4 regions of the Acuticoccus sediminis genome follow, and region 4 is predicted to be linked to each of the others. Evidence: predicted binding sites of a transcription regulator. Region 4 holds the regulator's gene; each other region holds the start of a gene.
What was found. The regulator LexA, encoded in region 4, represses DNA repair genes until DNA is damaged. The targets are predictions, from matches to a motif close to TGTTCNNNNTGTGTTCNG.
Positions count from the first base shown of each region.

Region 1: DLJ53_RS05385 (ATP-dependent helicase) is a predicted target of LexA. The motif match lies at 2,346-2,363, and genes of this name have one in related genera.
Region 2: DLJ53_RS23040 (ImuA family protein) is a predicted target of LexA. The motif match lies at 3,032-3,049, and genes of this name have one in related genera.
Region 3: uvrA (excinuclease ABC subunit UvrA) is a predicted target of LexA. The motif match lies at 2,046-2,063, and genes of this name have one in related genera.

Region 1 covers NZ_QHHQ01000001.1:1,253,328-1,257,827, forward strand. Annotated here, with positions in the region: gene DLJ53_RS05385 (ATP-dependent helicase) at 1-2,314, opposite strand, end outside; gene DLJ53_RS05390 (FGGY family carbohydrate kinase) at 2,511-3,944, opposite strand; gene DLJ53_RS05395 (NAD(P)/FAD-dependent oxidoreductase) at 3,941-4,500, opposite strand, start outside.
Region 2 covers NZ_QHHQ01000005.1:305,038-309,537, forward strand. Annotated here, with positions in the region: gene DLJ53_RS36145 (helix-hairpin-helix domain-containing protein) at 1-629, opposite strand, end outside; gene DLJ53_RS23035 (Y-family DNA polymerase) at 636-2,180, opposite strand; gene DLJ53_RS23040 (ImuA family protein) at 2,186-2,884, opposite strand; gene DLJ53_RS23045 (ABC transporter permease) at 3,137-4,500, opposite strand, start outside.
Region 3 covers NZ_QHHQ01000006.1:308,252-312,751, forward strand. Annotated here, with positions in the region: gene uvrA (excinuclease ABC subunit UvrA) at 1-2,020, opposite strand, end outside; gene DLJ53_RS25410 (hypothetical protein) at 2,200-3,270, shown strand; gene ssb (single-stranded DNA-binding protein) at 3,391-3,948, shown strand; gene DLJ53_RS25420 (protein phosphatase 2C domain-containing protein) at 3,945-4,500, shown strand, end outside.
Region 4 covers NZ_QHHQ01000001.1:1,585,912-1,590,411, reverse strand. Annotated here, with positions in the region: gene trpC (indole-3-glycerol phosphate synthase TrpC) at 1-1,044, shown strand, start outside; gene DLJ53_RS06885 (molybdopterin molybdotransferase MoeA) at 1,041-2,207, shown strand; gene lexA (transcriptional repressor LexA) at 2,330-3,061, shown strand; gene DLJ53_RS06875 (glucose 1-dehydrogenase) at 3,701-4,462, opposite strand.

The DNA of each region.
Region 1 (4,500 bases), 330 kb from region 4:
GCTTGCGTCCCGCCTTGTCGAAGTCGACGGTGAGCTTGTTGCCTTCGACCTGCGCCACGTCGCCGTTGCCGAACTTCTGGTGGAACACGCGGTCACCGACCGCGTATGCGGCCGGACCGTCCGATATGGACTTGGCGACGAGTTCGCCCTCGATGGTCAGCGGCAGGCGGCGTTCGCGGCGGGGCACGTCCTCCCGGCGGCGCTGGGCGCGCTCCCAGCCGGGGGTGTGGTAGGAGGAGGAGAAGGTCTCCACCTGGTCGAACCGGGAGGCGCCATAGCCGCCGATGCCGCCGTAACCGGCCTCTTCGCGCACCATGACGTTCTCGGCCGGCAGCTCGTCGATGAAGCGGGAGGCGGCGCCCGCCTGCCACATCCCGTGGATGCGCCGGTTGAGCGCGAACCATACGAAGCACTGCTTGCGCGCCCGCGTGATGCCGACATAGGCGAGGCGGCGCTCCTCCTCGAGGCCGGCCTGCCCGTTCTCGTCCATGGCGCGCATCGACGGGAAGAGGCCCTCTTCCCAGCCGGGAAGGAAGACGACGTCGAACTCGAGGCCCTTCGCCGCGTGCAGCGTCATGAGCGTGACGGCCTCGCCGCCGGTCTCGCCCTGCGCGTCCGTCACCAGCGAGACGTGCTCCAGGAACGCGGGAAGGCTGTCGAAGTCCTCCATGGAGCGGATCAGCTCCTTGAGGTTCTCGAGGCGGCCCGGCGCGTCTGCCGAGCGGTCGGCCTTCAGCATGTCCGTGTAGCCGGACTCCTCCAGGATGATCTCGGCGAGCTCGGTGTGGGGGAGCGTGTCGAGCTGGGAGCGCCACCGCGCGAACGAGGCGACGAGCTGGGACAGGCCCGTGCGCGCCTTGCCCTTGATCTCGTCGGTAGCGAGGAGGTCGGACGCGGCGAGCAGCATCGGGATCTCGCGGTCGCGCGCCGCCTCGGTGATGAGGCGCACCGACTGCTGGCCGAGCCCGCGCGTCGGCACGTTGACGATCCGCTCGAACGCGAGGTCGAAGGACGGCTGTACCGTCACGCGGAAGTAGGCGAGTGCGTCGCGGATCTCCTTGCGCTCGTAGAAGCGCGGGCCGCCGATGACGCGGTAGGGCGTGCCGGCCGTGACGAAGCGGTCTTCGAAGGCGCGCATCTGGGCGGTGGTCCGCACCAGGATCGCCATCTCGTCGAGCGTCGTGCCCTTCTTGTGGAGGCTCTCGATCTCGCCGTTGATGGCGCGCGCCTCCTCCTCCGAGTCCCAGGACGACGCGACCGTGAGGGGGAGGGCGTCCGGATCGACGAGGTCGGTGAAGAGGGTCTTGCCGAGGCGCCCCTCGTTGTGGGCGATGAGGTGCGAGGCCGCGGCCAGGATGTGGCTGGTGGAGCGGTAGTTGCGCTCCAGCCGCACCACGACGGCGCCGGGGAAGTCGGTCTCGAAGCGCAGGATGTTGTCCACCTCCGCGCCGCGCCAGCCGTAGATCGACTGGTCGTCGTCGCCCACCACGCAGAGGTTCTTGTTGTTCTGCGCCAGCAGCCGGAGCCAGAGGTACTGGGCGACGTTGGTGTCCTGGTACTCGTCGACCAGCATGTAGCGCCAGCGGCTCTGATAGGACGCCAGGATGTCCGGATTGGCGCGGAAGAGGCGGATGGGCTCCAGCAGGAGGTCGCCGAAATCGGCCGCGTTGAGCGACTTCAGGCGGTCGCGGTAGAGCTTGTAGAGCTTCAGGCCCTTGCCGTTGGCGAACCACTGGCCCTCGCCCGAGGGGACCTCCTCGGGGGTCAGGCCGCGGTTCTTCCACCCGTCGATCATGCCGAGCATCTGGCGCGGCGGCCAGCGCTTCTCGTCGATGTTCTCGGCGGCGAGGATCTGCTTGGCGAGGCGGATCTGGTCGTCTGTGTCGAGGATGGTGAAGTCGGGGTTCAGGTCCACAAGCTCGGCGTGGCGACGCAGGATGCGCGTGCCGATGGCGTGGAAGGTGCCGAGCCAGGGCATCCCCTCCGCCTGCGGCCCGACGACGGCCGAGATGCGCTCCTTCATCTCCCGCGCGGCCTTGTTGGTGAAGGTCACGGCGAGGATCTCGGACGGGCGGGCGCGGCCCAGCGCCAGGATGTGGGCGATGCGTGTGGTCAGGACCCGCGTCTTGCCCGTGCCGGCGCCGGCGAGCACCAGAACGGGCCCGTCGATCGCCTCGACGGCGCGGCGCTGCTCGGGGTTGAGGGACTCGAGATAGGACGGGGCCGGGCGGGAGGCCCGCGCCGCGCGCTCGGAGATCGACCCGCGCTCGGAAATCGAGACTGGGGGCACGCTCTGGCGGGCGGTCTGACTCATAACATCAATCCGATTCGCATGCGCGTGACTATAGAACATTCAGAAAACGCAATCACCCCATCGGCAACATTTTGCAGTGCGTGATCCCCGTCGCCCCCAGCCTGTGGAAGGCCGCGAGCCTCGCGGATCGGTCGGGAGCGCTGCATTTTCCTGCCGGAGCCTCGCGGGAGGTCCGGAGGCGGGGAGGGAACGCCCGTCAGGTCCGGGTGGTTGCGGCGAATTGCCGGGAGGCGGCGACGGCGGCGGCGAAGCGGGTCGCTGCGTCCGGGTCCGGTGCCGTGGCGGCAACGACACGGCCGGTCCGGGGCGGCGCGATCGGGCGGCCGATCGCCTCCGCCGCCAGCGCGGCCGTTCCCGCCGCGGTGACGTCGGGCGCGTCGGCGATGCGGACGTCGCAGCCGAGGGCGTTCGCCAGCATCGACACGAAGGCGGGGTTGGCGGACATGCCGCCGTCGACCGGGATGGGGCTGGCGAGCGGGTGCACGGCGGCGATGGCGTGGGCCACCTCGGCGATCCGCAGCGCGATCCCTTCCAGGATGGCCTGGATCATGTCCGCCGCCGTGGTGTCGAGGGAGAGGCCGACGAAGGCGCCGCGCGCGGAGCGGTCCCAGTGCGGGCAGGCGAGCCCCGCCAGTGCCGGGACGAAGGCGAGGCCGCGGCCGATCGCCGGCGGCGCGTCGAACCGGTTGATCTCGGCGAAATCCTGGAAGAGGCCGATGCGGCGGGCCCAGTTCACGGCCGCCGCCGCGGCGTAGACGCCGCCGTCGAGGCCGAATACCGGCGCCTCGCCGGAGCGCTGCCACAGAACGGTCGGGAGCGCACCAGACCAGGCCGCCGGCCGTGACCCCGTCACGGCGAGCAGGAAGGCGCCGGTGCCGCAGGTGATCTTGGCCTCGCCCGGCGCCCGGCAGCCGTGGCCGTAGAGCGCGGCCTGCTGGTCGACGATGCTGGCGGTGAAGGGCACCTCTGCCTCGCCGCAGCGCACGCGGCCAAGGTCGCCCGATGTCGGTCCGATCGGCGGCAGCGCCTCGACGGGGACGCCGAAGATCGTGCAGAGGTCCGTGTCCCAGGCGCACGTGTCGAGCGCCATCAGCGAGGTGCGCGAGGCGGTGGCGACGTCGGTCTCGAACCGGCCGGTGAGGCGGTCGCGGAAGAAGGCGTCGGTGGTGCCGAGGCGCAGCCTGCCGGCTTCGGCGAGGCGGGCCGCCTCCGGTACGTTCCGCACGATCCAGCCGAGCTTGGCGGCCGAGAAGTAGGGGTCGAGCGGCAGCCCGGCCCGCTCGCCGACGAGGGCCTCGTAACCGTCGGCGCGCAGCCGGTCGGTGGCGGCGCGGGTCCGGTCGTCCTGCCACACGATGACCGGGCAGAGGGGCCGGCCGGTGTCGGCATCCCAGGCGAGGCAGCTCTCGCCCTGATTGTCGAGGCCGACGGCGGCGACGCCGTGCCCCCCGGCGGCGTCGAGGCAGGCGGCGATGTCGGCGAGGAGCTCCTCGCCGTCGTGCTCCACCCAGCCGGGCTGCGGGTAGGACTGGCGGTGCTCGCGCGACAGGAGCGGCGTCGTCGTCCCGTCGGGGCCGACGAGGACGGCGCGGGTGCTGGTGGTGCCCTGGTCGATGGCGAGAACGGTCATGACGGGCCTCGGTCGGACTGGATGCCGATCTCGGCGGTGCCGGTGGCGTCGGCGGGGACGGACGAGATCGGCATCAGGATGCGCCGCTCAGGCGCCGTGTCCAGCGGCACGCTCCGCGCCGGGGTCGGCGTGGCGAGGACGAGGCGGCCGCGCGCGGGGCGGTCGGCGCGGAGCTGGATGACGCCGGCCGCGTGGTCGCCGGGGACGATCCGCTGCGGCACGGCGTAGCGGATGCCGCCGGTGGGCCGCAGGCGCAGCGCCGGCTCGGGCGGAGGCAGCCCGCCGGCGAGGCTGTCGGCGACGGCGGCGGCGATCATGCGTCCTTCACGGTGGCACCAGCCGGCGGTCTCGACCGGGTGCAGCATGTTGCCGGCGGCGAAGATGTCGGGGTCGGACGTGCGCCCGAACTGGTCGATCTCCGGCCCGCCGGTCGCCGGGTCGAGGACGAGGTGGCTCTGGCGCACCAGCGTCGCCTCCGGCCGGAACCCGCCCGTGAGGATCACCCCGTCGGTCGCGACGTGCCGCTCGGTGCCGTCGGGTCCGGCGAGGACCGCTC
Region 2 (4,500 bases), on a different contig from region 4:
TCGACGGTCGTGTGCAGGCGGATCGCCGCCAGAACGTCCTGCAGCGGGCGCCGCTCCGGATCGTGGTAGAGCGGCAGCGTCGTCGCGAGGGGCTTCAGCCCCAAACGCCGCGCCAGCGCAGCGCCGCTGGCCAGACGCCTCTGGTCTTCCGCTCCATAGGCCATTGAAATCGCGAGGCGTAAGGGATGCGTGACGTGTGCCTTGAGCTCCTCGGCGGCCCGCTCGACAGCGTCCTCCGAGGCGCTCTGCATGACGATCGCCAGGATGAGACCCTCGCACCATTCCAGGAGATCGCCGAGCCGGATGCGGCAGTCGTCCTTCGCTCCACGCAGGTTGCCGACCGTCAGAAGACGGCAGAGGCGCCCGTAGGCGGCGCGGTCGGAGGGCCAGGCGAGGACGTTCGGCGTGCCGTCGTCGAAGATCAGGTGGCAGCCCACGGCGGTCCGGATACCGACATCCTTGCCCGCCAGATAGGCGCGCACCACGCCGGCCAGCGTGTTCCGGTCGCACACGGCGAGGCCGGGCGAGCCGAGAACCGCGGCCGTCGCCACCAGTTCCTCGGGATGGGAGGCCCCTTCCAGGAAGGAGAAATTGCTCTTTGCCGCGAGTTCGATGAAGCCGTCCATCATCGACCGTCACCCGAAGAAGCCATGCAGGAACCACCGCGGCGCCGCGGTTTCACGAACGAAAAGACCCTTGCGGAAGAGCCAGAAGCGGCGTCCCTCGCGGTCCTCGACACGAAAGTAGTCACAGGTGTCGCCGCTCTCCTCGCGCCACCACTCCGGGGCGATGCGTTCGGGTCCCTCCGCCACGCTCACGTGATAGAAGACGCGCCGCCACAGGAAGCGTAAGGGCGGACCGTCCGGGACACCGGCCACCGTCTCGATCGGTTCGGGAGGGTCGAGGAGACGGAGAGGCCGCAAAGGCCCCTCCCGCGCCGGCCTCCCCCGCCGCTCCGCCTCCCAGAAACGCCGGCCATGGGCATGGCGGGCGGGGATCTTCCGGGTCTGCTGCCCGGGCTGGTGAGTGTCCACCGGTTCGAGGCGATAGACCGCCGCCGCGCCCAGCCGCTCGGACAAGGTGTCCACCAGAGCCGCCAGCTCGCGAGGCATATCGCCGACCTCCCCCAGCCGGCCCTGCCATGTCGGGACGGGCTCCAGCTCGCCAGCGTAGATGCGCATCAGATCCACGCCGCTATCGGTCTCGATCCGGGTGGACATCTCCCGCAGGCGCGGCGTCATCAGGCGGACGATGCGCCCGGGATCGTCCAAGGGCTCGCTGGCGCCGGCCATGATGTCCCGCACCGCGCCGTCGGCATGGAAAAGGCGCAGGTGGATCCGGCGCGCGCCCAGCCCCCTGGGCTGGAGCGAACGCGTCAAGGTCGCCGCCAGCTGCCCGAGGCCAGCCTCCAGGGCCTCGATATGCGAGACCGGCTCGGCGAAGGCGCGGTCGAAGACATGCGGCGAGGCCGGTGTGAGCGGGGTGATCGGCTCCTCTTCCAGACCGGCCATCTGGTCGATCCGCCTTCCGACGAGCGGTCCGAAGCGCTGGGCCAGCGGCGCGCGGGGCTGGGCGAGGACTTGGGCGACGGTCTTCAGGCCGAGCCGCTGCATGACGGCGACGGTCTCGGCCGGCAGACGCATCGACGCCGCCGGAAGTTCGCGGACGGCAGAAAGGTTCTCCCCTTCCGGCACAATGCCGCCGTTTGCGTAATGGGAGAGGGCCCAGGAGACCGCAGGCGTGTCCGCGACGGCAATGATGGCGTGAAGGCCATGGCGAGCGCACCGATGGCGCAAGGTTGCGACGAGCGCGCCCTCTCCCCCGAAGAGGTGCGCGCAGCCGGCGATATCGAGCACGAGCCCATCGGGCGGATCGAGGGCGACGAGCGGCGTATAGCGCTCGAGCGCCCGCGCGAGCGAGGTGAGAAGATTTTGATCCGCAGCCGGATCCGCCGGATGGACCACGACATCGGGGACGAGCGCCCGCGCTTCGGTAAGCGTCATGCCCGGCCGGAGCCTGGCCTCGTGCGCCGCCAGGTTGACGGCCTCGACCAGCATCGCGCCCTGCTTCTTGTCGAAGATGACAACCGGCCGGTGATGGTCGGCTTTTTCAGTCTTCCCGATCGCCAGCCGGTCGGTCTGCAGCCGGGGAAACCAGATGTAGAGGATCCTGCGCGACATGGCTTTTATCCCGGCCCCAGCCCGCCTGCCCGACGCCTGGCCGGATCCCATGCGATAATCTCCGCGGGAACCTGAGGCGGCGTGGAACCCTGAGGGTGCGTTGCGGACGTCGCGGGCAGCTTTTCGGAGACGAAGCGTCGCTCTGTCGGTTCGAACGAAACAGACTGATCTCCATATATACCCTTTTTGTTCTTAATCAAGGCCAGCCGCCAGGCGGACCAACCGAGTGTCCTCGGCCATGGGAATCCGGATCTGGAGAATGGCTCAACCTTCCAGCGGCTGAGTGCGGCCGTCGCGCCCGTCTTCCCGGCAGAAATCAGGTGAACCGGGATGTCAGATGCTGCCGATCTCAGGCTCAAACGGCGTGTGGATTTGAGATCCAGGATCCCTTTGTCGTTCTTGAGTTCGCCGATGGCGATTTCAACCGAAGGTGAGCCCAGGGCCTGCTCCAGCACCCATAGAACATCGGTCGCCTTCTTCGCATGAACGAAGAGGATGCGATCCGGGTCGATGCCGAATTCCTGCAGTCCCTGTCCCGATATGACGCCGGCTTCATGGGCCAGCAGCGTCTGGGAGACCCAGACGATCGTCCCTCCGAACGACGAAACGGCGAGCAACGACGCGACAAAGGACGACGATGACATGATGTGTGCGGCGTTCTCGCATTCGAAGATGTGCACTCCGAGGTCGAGAAAGGCGCTCATCTCTCCCAGGATTCCCGCAGGGAAACGGTTCTTGTCCCAGGCATGGGAGCGCTCTGCCCTCTGCGCTTTCCGTTCCAGGGCGCTCCCTAACCGAACCTCGGAACACGAGTGGACAAGCGCTGAAGACATGGCGCCTCAAATGGTTAATGTTCCTTACATGTTCTGATTAGGCTAGAACAAAACGCTTGTCAATGGCGGAACATCAATCTAGGATAGCAGATACCACCCAACCAGGCGCCACAAAACACGCCGCTACAAGCTACGCAGAACCAACGCCGGCCTTTCCCCCAAGGCACGCCATGTGCCGGACAGGCCGAGACCCACGGTAACGATAACGGCCACCGCAACCGCAACGAACGCCGCCCCCGGCATGAACGTGAAATCGAGCTCCATCAGGTCCGAAACGATGAACCAGCCCGCCAGAGAGCCCGCCGCCATCGAGAACACCGCCGCAGCCATCCCCAGGAGCGCATATTCGAGCCCGTAGGCGAGCAACAACGTCCTTCGTCGCGCGCCCAGCGTCTTCAGGATGACCGCATCGTAAATCCGGCTCCGGTGGCTCGCGGCCAGCGTCCCCGCCAGCACCAGAATGGAGGCGAACAACGTGATCGAGGCCGCGATACGCACCGCAAAGACGAGGTCGGAGACGATCCCGTTCACCGCCGCGAGCGCATCCTTCACGCGAATGCTGGTCACGGTCGGGAACGCATCCGTGATCGTTTTCAGCAGCTTGAGTTCCTTCTCGTCGTCCCCTCCCCCCGGAAACGAGAGGGTCGCGAGATGGGCATGAGGCGCACCGGCGAAGACGTTTGGCGAAAAAATCATCACGAAATTGATGGAGAGCGATTCCCAGTCCACCGTGCGCAGATTGGTGATCCGCGCCTCGACCTCCCGGCCGAGCACGTTGACGCGCATCGTGTCGCCGACGCCCACGCCGAGTTCCTTGGCGAGGTCGGACGCGAAGGAGACCTCGTTCTCGCCAGCCCCGGAACCAGCCCACCAGCGGCCGTCCACGACCTTGCTGTCCTTCGGCAACGTCGCCGAATAGGTGATCCCACGGTCGCCGCGAAGCACCCAGGACGCCTCGGTATCCGGCCAGTCCTCGGCAGCGATGCCGTTGATCGAGACGATCCGCCCCCGCAACATCGGCTGCGACTGGATCGCCGCGTCCGGAGCGGCCGTCTCCAGCGCATCCAGGAACGCGTCGCGCTCGTGGCTCTGAATGTCGATGAAGAAGAAACTCGGAGCTTCGGACGGCAGGGTCGAGGTCAACGTCTGTCGCAAATTCCCGTCGATCTGCGACAGGGCCACCAGCAACGTCAGGCTGAGCCCGAGCGAGAGCGTGACGGTCGGTGTCAGCGCGCCCCGTCGGTGAACATTCGCGACCGCCATGCGCACGGTGGTACGCCGGCTACGGGGCATCCGGCGCGCCAGGGCCATGATCGCGACGGCCACCACCCGGAACAACCCGAACACGACGGCCGCGCCGACGACGTACAGGAACGCGAGCCAGCGGTCGTAGGCGGTCAGCACGACCAGTCCGGTCAACACCAGTCCGGACGCAAGCGCTGCCGCCGCGAACCCGAGCGGAAATCCCGCCGCCTCGTCCGCGTCGC
Region 3 (4,500 bases), on a different contig from region 4:
CGGCGCGGTACAGCGTCTCGATCACCAGCGTCGACTTGCCGGATCCCGACACGCCCGTCACGGCCGTGAAGAGCCCCAGCGGGAACTCGGCGGTGACGCCCTGGAGGTTGTTGCCGGTCGCGTTGACGACCTTAATCGCCTTGCCCTTCTTCCTGGCGCGCCGCTTCTCGGGCAGCGGGATTTCCAGGACGCCCGACAGGTACTTGCCGGTCAGCGAGTTGGGGTTGGCGATGATCTCGTCGGGCGTGCCCTCGGCGGTGATCTCGCCGCCGTGGACGCCGGCGCCGGGGCCGATGTCGAGGACGTAGTCGGCCGCGAGGATGGCGTCCTCGTCGTGCTCCACGACGATGACGGTGTTGCCGAGGTCGCGCAGGCGTTTCAGCGTGTCGATCAGGCGGGCGTTGTCGCGCTGGTGGAGGCCGATGGACGGCTCGTCGAGCACGTAGAGCACGCCGGTGAGGCCGGAGCCGATCTGCGAGGCGAGGCGGATGCGCTGGCTCTCGCCGCCCGACAGCGTCCGCGACCCGCGCGAGAGCTGCAGGTAGTCGAGGCCGACGTCCACGAGGAAGCGCAGGCGCTCCTGGATCTCCTTCAGGATCGCCCGGGCGATCTCGTTCTGCTGCGCGGTCAGCCGGTCGGGCAGGGCGTTGAACCACGGCGCCGCGTCGCGGATCGCGAGCGCCGAGACCTCGCCGATGTGCTGGCCGCCGACCTTCACCGCGAGCGCCTCGGGCTTGAGGCGGTAGCCGTGGCAGGCCGGGCAGGGCGCGTCCGACTGGTAGCGCGCCAGCTCCTCGCGCACCCACTGCGAGTCGGTCTCGTTCCAGCGGCGCTCGATGTTGGTGATCACCCCCTCGAAGGTCTTCGCGGTGGTGTAGGAGCGCAGGCCGTCGTCGTAGGTGAACTTGATCTTCTCGCGCTTCGATCCGTAGAGGATCACCTCGCGCACCTTCTCCGGCAGGTCGTGCCAGGGCGTCGTCATGTCGGCGTCGTAGTGGGCGCAGATCGCCTGCAGGGTCTGCGTGTAGTAGGGGCTCGTGTTGCCGGTGCGGGCCCAGGGGAGCACCGCGCCGCCGGCGAGCGTCAGTGACGCGTCGGGCACGACGAGGTCGGCCTCGAAGGTCAGCGTTGTGCCGAGCCCGTCGCAGGTCGGGCAGGCGCCGGTCGGCGCGTTGAACGAGAAGAGGCGCGGCTCGATCTCGGCGATGGTGAAGCCGGACACCGGGCAGGCGAACTTCTCCGAGAAGACGATGCGCTTCGGCTTGTCGCCTTCGGTCTCGTCGGCGAACTCGGCGACGGCGATGCCTTCGGCGAGGCCGAGCGCGGTCTCCAGGCTGTCGGCGAGGCGGCTGGCGAGGTCCGGACGGGTCGAGACGCGGTCCACCACGACGTCGATGTCGTGCTTGTACTTCTTGTCGAGGGCGGGGGCGTCCTCGATCTCGTAGAAGGTGCCGTCGATCTTGACGCGCTGGAAGCCCTTCTTCTGCAGCTCGGCGAGCTCCTTGCGGTACTCGCCCTTGCGGTCGCGCACGATGGGGGCGAGCAGGTAGAGCCGCGTCTTCTCCGGCAGCGCGAGGATGCGGTCGACCATCTGGCTGACGGTCTGCGCCTCGATCGGCAGACCCGTCGCCGGGGAGTAGGGGACACCGATGCGCGCCCACAGGAGGCGCATGTAGTCGTTGATCTCGGTGACGGTGCCGACGGTGGAGCGCGGGTTCTTCGAGGTGGTCTTCTGCTCGATCGAGATGGCGGGGGAGAGGCCGTCGATCTGGTCGACGTCCGGCTTCTGCATCATCTCGAGGAACTGGCGGGCGTAGGCCGACAGGCTCTCGACGTAGCGGCGCTGGCCTTCGGCGTAGATGGTGTCGAAGGCGAGCGAGGACTTGCCGGAGCCGGACAGACCGGTGAACACGATCAGCGTGTCGCGCGGCAGCGAGACGTCGACCCCTTTAAGGTTGTGCTCGCGCGCCCCCTTGACGACGAGCTTGCGGTCCGCAGCGGCGCGCGCGCGTATGGTCATACCAAGGACTCCGGGGGAAACCTGTTGGTCCAAAACTGGAACATCGACGGGCGATGGTCAATGCTACAGATGGACCTTGCACCATTGTTCCGCAAATCCACAGGCCGCAGGGGAGAGTTGACCGCTGCCCGGCGGCTGGCGCAAACCGCAGCGACCCGCGACCAGACCCGAGGCATTCCGTGGACGTCCTGACCCTGCACATCGGCCACATGAAGACCGGCACGACGTCCCTTCAGGCCACCTTTCGCGACAATGCCGCGACGCTGGCCGCGCACGGGCTGTACTATTACGGCAAGACGCGCACGAACCACGCCCTCGTCCGACCCTTCTCGAAGCGCACCAAGGCGCGCAACGAGTCCAAGTTCCTGAAGGAGTACCGCAACGAGGCGAAGGCGAACCGGCTGCCGCAGGGGCTGATCAGCTCGGAGACGCTGCTGCGGCTCGCCCCGGACGAGATCGAGGCCTGCCTCGCGTCGATGCGCGACATCGCCGGACGGGTCCAGGTGCTGATCTACGTGCGCGAGCCGGTGGCGCTGGCGATCAGCGCGGCGCACCAGGGGGTGCGCTCTGGGCGTCCGCTCGCCGAGATCGAGGCGCAGCCGCGCATCCTCAACCTGACGCAGATCATCACCCGCTGGCGCAGCGCGGTGGGCAAGGAGAACATGATCGTGCGTCCCTTCGACCGGGCGCAGCTCGCCAACGGCGACGTGATCGACGACGCGCTCAGCGTCCTCGGCTGCGCGTCGGCAGGCCCGGCGCTCCAGCGGCAGGCGGTGAACGAAGGGCTCTCCGTCCTCGGCATCCACATGCTGGACCGGGCGATGGCGCGGATGCCGGACCGCAAGATGCCGTACGACCAGCAGCGCGCCTTCAACTTCATCAAGGGCCCGCGCTACGTGCTGCCGGAGGCCGCGCTCGACCGGGTGCGCAAGCGCTCCGCGCCGCATGTCGCCTTCCTGCGCGAGGAGTTCGGCATCGAGCTGCCGCCGTCGACGGAGCGGCCGAGCGCGCCTCTGGCGCTGTCGGAGGCCGAGCTCGCCTCGCTCGCGGAGGTCTTCCACGAGATCAACGCCTTCGCCTACCGGCTCGACCGGTCGGCGCTGGGCCGTGTGCTCGGCACGCGGATGCCCTACTCGAACCGCTTCAAGGACGAGGATCATCCGCTGCGGGCCAAGCTCGCCAAGCTCGGCGTTCTCGACGAGCTCGCCGCGCAGGTGGCGACCGACGAGGACGACGCCGAGGCCGAATAAGGCTCTCGGCTGGGGATGTATGCTGCGTGACGGACGGTCCACTGTGGACCAATTCACCGTCGCGCTTTCTGATTCGCCGCGGTGCGCTAGGGTGCGCGCCCGAAGACTGGAGGGACCGGCATGGCTGGGAGCGTCAACAAGGTGATCCTGATCGGCAATCTGGGGGCCGATCCGGAAATCCGTCGGACACAGGACGGCCGTCCGATCGCCAACCTGCGCGTCGCGACGTCCCGGACCTGGCGCGACCGCGGGACCGGCGAGCGACGTGAGAAGACCGAGTGGCACCGCGTGGTGGTGTTCTCGGAAGGCCTCTGCCGCGTGGTCGAGCAGTACATGAAGAAGGGGATGAAGCTCTACATCGAGGGTGAGCTTCAGACCCGCGAGTGGGAAGACCAGCAGGGCCAGAAGCGCTACACGACCGAGGTCGCGATCCAGAACTTCGGCGGCACCATCGAGATGCTGGACAGTCGCGGCGGTGGTGGCGGCGGCGGCGACTACGGTGGTGGCGGCGACTACGGCGGCGGTGGCGGCGACTACGGTGGCGGCAGTGGCGGCGGTGGCTACTCCGATCGCGGTGGCGGCGGCAGCAGTAGCGGCGGCGGCTATGGCGGCGGCAGCGGTGGCGGTGGATCGCGTCCCTCGTCGCCCGAGCCGTTCGACGACGACATCCCGTTTTGATCGAGGTCCGCGCCTCGGTCAGCGCCCCGGGGTCGCCGCGGCGGGCGAACGAGGACGGCTGCGGGTCGGCCGGCCTCTACGCCTGGGTGATCGACGGCGCGACCGGCCTCGGCGACGAGGCGCTGCTCGACGCGCCGAGCGATGCGGCCTGGCTCACCGCCGTGCTGCACGAGGCGTTGATGGCGGGCGCGGAAGCCGAGACGCGGCCGCTGGAGCTGCTGCGGTCCGCCGCGAACGTCGCCACCGAGCGCTTCAACGCCGAGCGCCGCCGTGCGCCGCGTGAGCGCTACGAGGTGCCGACCGCCGCCGTCATGCTCGCCCGGTTCGGCGACGTGATCGAGATCGTCGAGCTCGGCGACTGCGGCCTCTGGATCGAGACCGACGGCGTGATGCACCGCGTCGGCGGCTCCGACCAGCAGCGGCAGTGGGAGAATGAGAGCGCCCGCCGGCTGATGGGGGGCGGTCAGGGGCGGACCCCCGAGGTCACGGCCTACCTGCGCACGGTGCGCAACACTGCCAACACCCCCGAAGGCTATCCCGTCTTCGCGCCGG
Region 4 (4,500 bases):
GACTTCGACCCGCCCGCCCTCGCCCGCGCCTACGCCGACGGCGGCGCGACCTGCCTCTCGGTCCTCACCGATGCTCCGTCCTTCCAGGGCGCGCCTGAGTTCCTCAGCGCCGCGCGGGAGGCCTGCTGCCTGCCGGTCCTGCGCAAGGACTTCATGTACGTGCCCGAGCAGGTGTTCGAGGCGCGCGTGTGGGGCGCGGACTGCATCCTCGTCATCATGACCGGCGTCGACGACGCGGTAGCGCGCGACCTCGTCGACGCGGCGCATGCCCTCGGCATGGGCGCGCTCCTCGAGGTGCACGACGAGCGGGACATGGAGCGCGCGCTCGCGCTCCCCTCCCCGCTGATGGGCGTCAACAACCGCGACCTCAGGACCTTCAAGACCGACCTCGCCGTCACCGAGCGGCTGGCGGCGATGGTCCCGCCCGACCGCCTGCTCATCGCCGAATCCGGCATCGCCACCCACGCCGACGTCACGCGCCTGCAGGCCGTCGGCGCAAGCGCCTTCCTCATCGGCGAGAGCCTCATGCGCCACGCGGACGTGACCGCCGCGACGCGCGCGCTGCTCGGCAACCCGCTGACCCACATCGACGCCACCGGCGCGGCCCGGATGGTGGACGTCTCCGCCAAGGCCGAGACGACCCGCACGGCCGTCGCCGAGGGGACCGTCACGATGGCGCCCGACACGCTCGCCGCCATCCAGGCCGGCAACGTGAAGAAGGGCGACGTCGTCGGCGTGGCGCGGATCGCCGGCATCATGGCCGCCAAGAAGACCTCGGAGCTGATCCCCCTCTGCCACCCGCTGCCGCTCTCGTCGGTGTCCGTGGACCTCGAGCCGGACCCGTCGCTGCCCGGCTACCGCGTCACCGCGCGGGCGAAGACCACGGGGCGCACCGGCGTCGAGATGGAGGCCCTCACCGCCGTCTCCGCCGCCTGCCTGACGCTCTACGACATGGCCAAGGCCATGGACCGGGGCATGGTGATCGGCGGCGTGCGGCTCCTGGAAAAGTCCGGCGGCCGCTCGGGCGAGTGGCGCACCTCTTGATTGACGTCGACGAGGCGCAGGCCCGCCTGATCGCCGCCGCTCCCCACCTCCCGTCCGAGACCGTACCGCTCGCCGAGGCCGCCGGCCGCGTCGTGACGGTCGACGTCGTCTCGATGCGCACGCAGCCCCCCTTCGCCTCGTCCGCGATGGACGGCTACGCGGTCCGCACCGCCGACATGCCCGGCCCGGTCCGGGTGGTGGGCGAATCCGCGGCCGGGCGGCGCTACCCGCGTCCGCTGGGTCACGGCGAGGCGGTCCGCATCTTCACCGGCGCCCCGGTGCCGGAGGGGGCAGACGCGATCCTCATCCAGGAGGACGCAGCGCGCGACGGCGATGCGCTCACGGCCACCGACACGGTCAAGCCGAACGACCACATCCGCGCGCTCGGCCTCGACTTCGCCGCCGGCGACACACTGGTGGCGGCCGGCACCGTCCTCGCGCCGCGCCACATCGCACTCGCCGGCGCCGGCGGCCATGCGGAACTGACGGTCGCCCGCAGGCCCCGCGTCGCCTTCCTCGCCACCGGCGACGAACTCGTGCCGCCCGGCTCGCCCACCGGTCCCGACCAGATCGTCGCCTCGATCACACCCGCGCTCGCCGCGACGGTGCGCGCGGCCGGCGCGGACCCGATCGACCTCGGCATCGCGCCGGACGACCGGGCCGAGATCGCCCGGCGCTGTGCCGCCGGGATCGCCGAGGCGGACATCCTCGTCACGCTCGGCGGCGCCTCGGTCGGCGACCACGACCTGGTCAAGCCCGCCCTCTCGGACCTCGGCATCGAGCCGGACTTCTGGAAGGTCGCGGTGCGGCCGGGCAAGCCGCTGATGTTCTCCTCCAGGCCGCTCGTTCTCGGCCTGCCGGGCAACCCGGTATCGGGCGCGGTCTGCGCGGTCCTGTTCCTCGTTCCGCTGGTGAAGGCGATGCAGGGGGTGACGGCACCGCTGCCGGAGGTGCGCGAGGGGATTCTCGGCCGCGACCTCCCGGCGAACGGCCCTCGCCGCGATCACATGCGCGCGGTGCGATCGGGATCGACGATTACGCCAGCATCGCGGCAGGATTCATCGATGCTAGCCGTGCTCGCGGCTTCGGATGTTCTGCTCGTGCGTCAACCGCATGAAGGTCCCGTGCCGGCGGGGAGTCCATGTCGGTATATCGCGCTCTGATTGCTTGACTCGTGACGTTCTGCGGGCTCCGCATTGCGGAACACACGACGAACGTGTATAGATGATGGCGGAATGATTCGGGTACCAATGCTGGTCATACAGCGTCAGGACGACGACGAACTATGCTGACGAAGAAGCAGTACGATCTCCTCATGTTCATTCATGAGCGTATGAGCTCGACCGGTGTGCCGCCGTCCTTCGAGGAAATGAAGGATGCGCTCGATCTTAAATCCAAATCCGGCATCCATCGCCTGATAACCGCGCTGGAGGAGCGTGGCTTCATCCGCCGCCTCCCCAACCGCGCCCGCGCGCTGGAAGTCCTGCGCCTGCCGGACGTCGCGCTCGCGAAGTCGAGCCCGCCGCAACGCCCGCGCGGCTTCTCCCCGTCCGTCATCGAGGGGTCGGCCCCGCGCGATCCGGCCATCCCGCCGAAGCGGGGCCCTTCGCTGCGCCCTGTCACGACCGCCTACGACATCGTCGACGTGCCGATGATGGGCCGCATCGCCGCCGGCGTGCCGATCGAGGCGATCCAGCAGCAGAGCTCCGCCGTCCACCTCCCGTCCGACATGCTCGGCCCCGGCGAGCACTTCGCGCTGGAGATCACGGGCGATTCGATGATCGATGCCGGCATCCACGACGGTGACACCGTCGTCGTGCGGCGGACGGACCACGCCGAGAACGGCGACATCGTGGTCGCCCTGATCGACGGCGAGGAAGCGACCCTCAAGCGTCTGCGCAAGCGTGGCAACACCATCGCGCTCGAGGCTGCGAACCCGGCGTACGAGACGCGCATCTTCGGCGCCGACCGCGTCCAGATCCAGGGCAGGCTCGCCGCCCTCCTCCGTCACTACTGACGCGCAGGACCGCAACTGCCGCTCCGGCACCACACGGTGCCGGGCCGCAGCAGCCGACCCGCGAGACCGCAGCCTCCGGACCCGGAACCGACGCGACCTGCCGCCCGGACTCGTTCAGTCCGCGCCAATCACGCGGTCCCCGCGACGGCCACCATTCGGCCCGCCTCGTTCGGCGCGGCGGATCCGTCGGCTTTCCCTGAACGACCTGCCTCTCCCCGACCTCCTGCCCGGACCTCCACGCCCGCGGGCGCGGCCCATCGATCGGCATTTCCCGGCGACCTGCCTCTCCCCGCCGGCGAGCCCGGACCTCCACGCCCATCGGCGCGGCCAATCGATCGGCATTTCCCGAGGGCCCTGCCTTCCCCGACGGCCGGCCCTGACCAGCACGCCCATGGGAGTGGCCAATCGATCGGCATCTCCCGGGCGACGTGCCTCTCCCCGACGGTCTGCCCGGACCTCCACGTCCATGGGCACGGACAATCGATCGGCATTTCCCGAGGGACCGCCTGTCCCCGCCGGCCTGCCTGGACCGCTACGCCCGTGGGCGAGGCCAGTCGATCAGCATTTCCCGGGGCGAGCTGCCTCTCCCCGACGTCCATCGCGGCCCGCCATGCCGGCGGGGGCGGCCGGTGCGGGGCGTTAGAGCGAGCTGCAGAGGTGGCCGCCGTCGATGGAGATGACGCTGCCGGTCATGTACGCCGACGCATCGCTCGCCAGGAGGCAGAGCGCGCCGGAGAGGTCGTCCGGCTGTCCGAGCCGGCGCTGCGGAATGCGCCGGACCAGCGCCGCGCCCGCGTCGGTGGCAAAGAATTCGCGGTTGATGTCGGTCTCGATGTAGCCGGGGCAGATCGCGTTGACGCGGATGCCGTAGCGCGCCCACTCGAGCGCCAGCACCTTCGTCATGTGGATGAGGCCGGCCTTCGCCGAGGCGTAGTGCACCAGAGCGCCTGCCGGCCGCAGCCCGGTGATCGAGGCGATGTTAATGATCGACCCGCCGTGCTGGGCCGTCTTCAGCCGCTGCGCCGCCTCGCGCGCGACGGTGAAGCAGCCGGTGAGGTTGGTGTCGATGACGAAGCTCCAGTCCTCGTCGGAGACGTCCAGCGCCGGCTGCGCGGTCGACACGCCGGCGTTGTTCACCACGACGTCGATCGTCCCCAGCTCACTAGCGGCGGCGTCGAGCCCGGCCGCGATCGAGGCCGTGTCGGTGACGTCCATCGCGACCACGCCGACGGTGGTGCCGAGGGTGGCGAGCTCGTCCCGGAGCGCCTCGAGCCGGTCGAGCCGGCGGGCGGCCAGCACCAGCGAGGCCCCCGACCGCGCGAGCGCCTTCGCGAAGTTCGCGCCGAGGCCGCTCGAAGCGCCGGTGACCAGCGCGACCTTCCCCTCCAGCGACAGTTCCATCCCGTGTCTCCTCGTTTCTACGCCGCCCGGCTGCGATG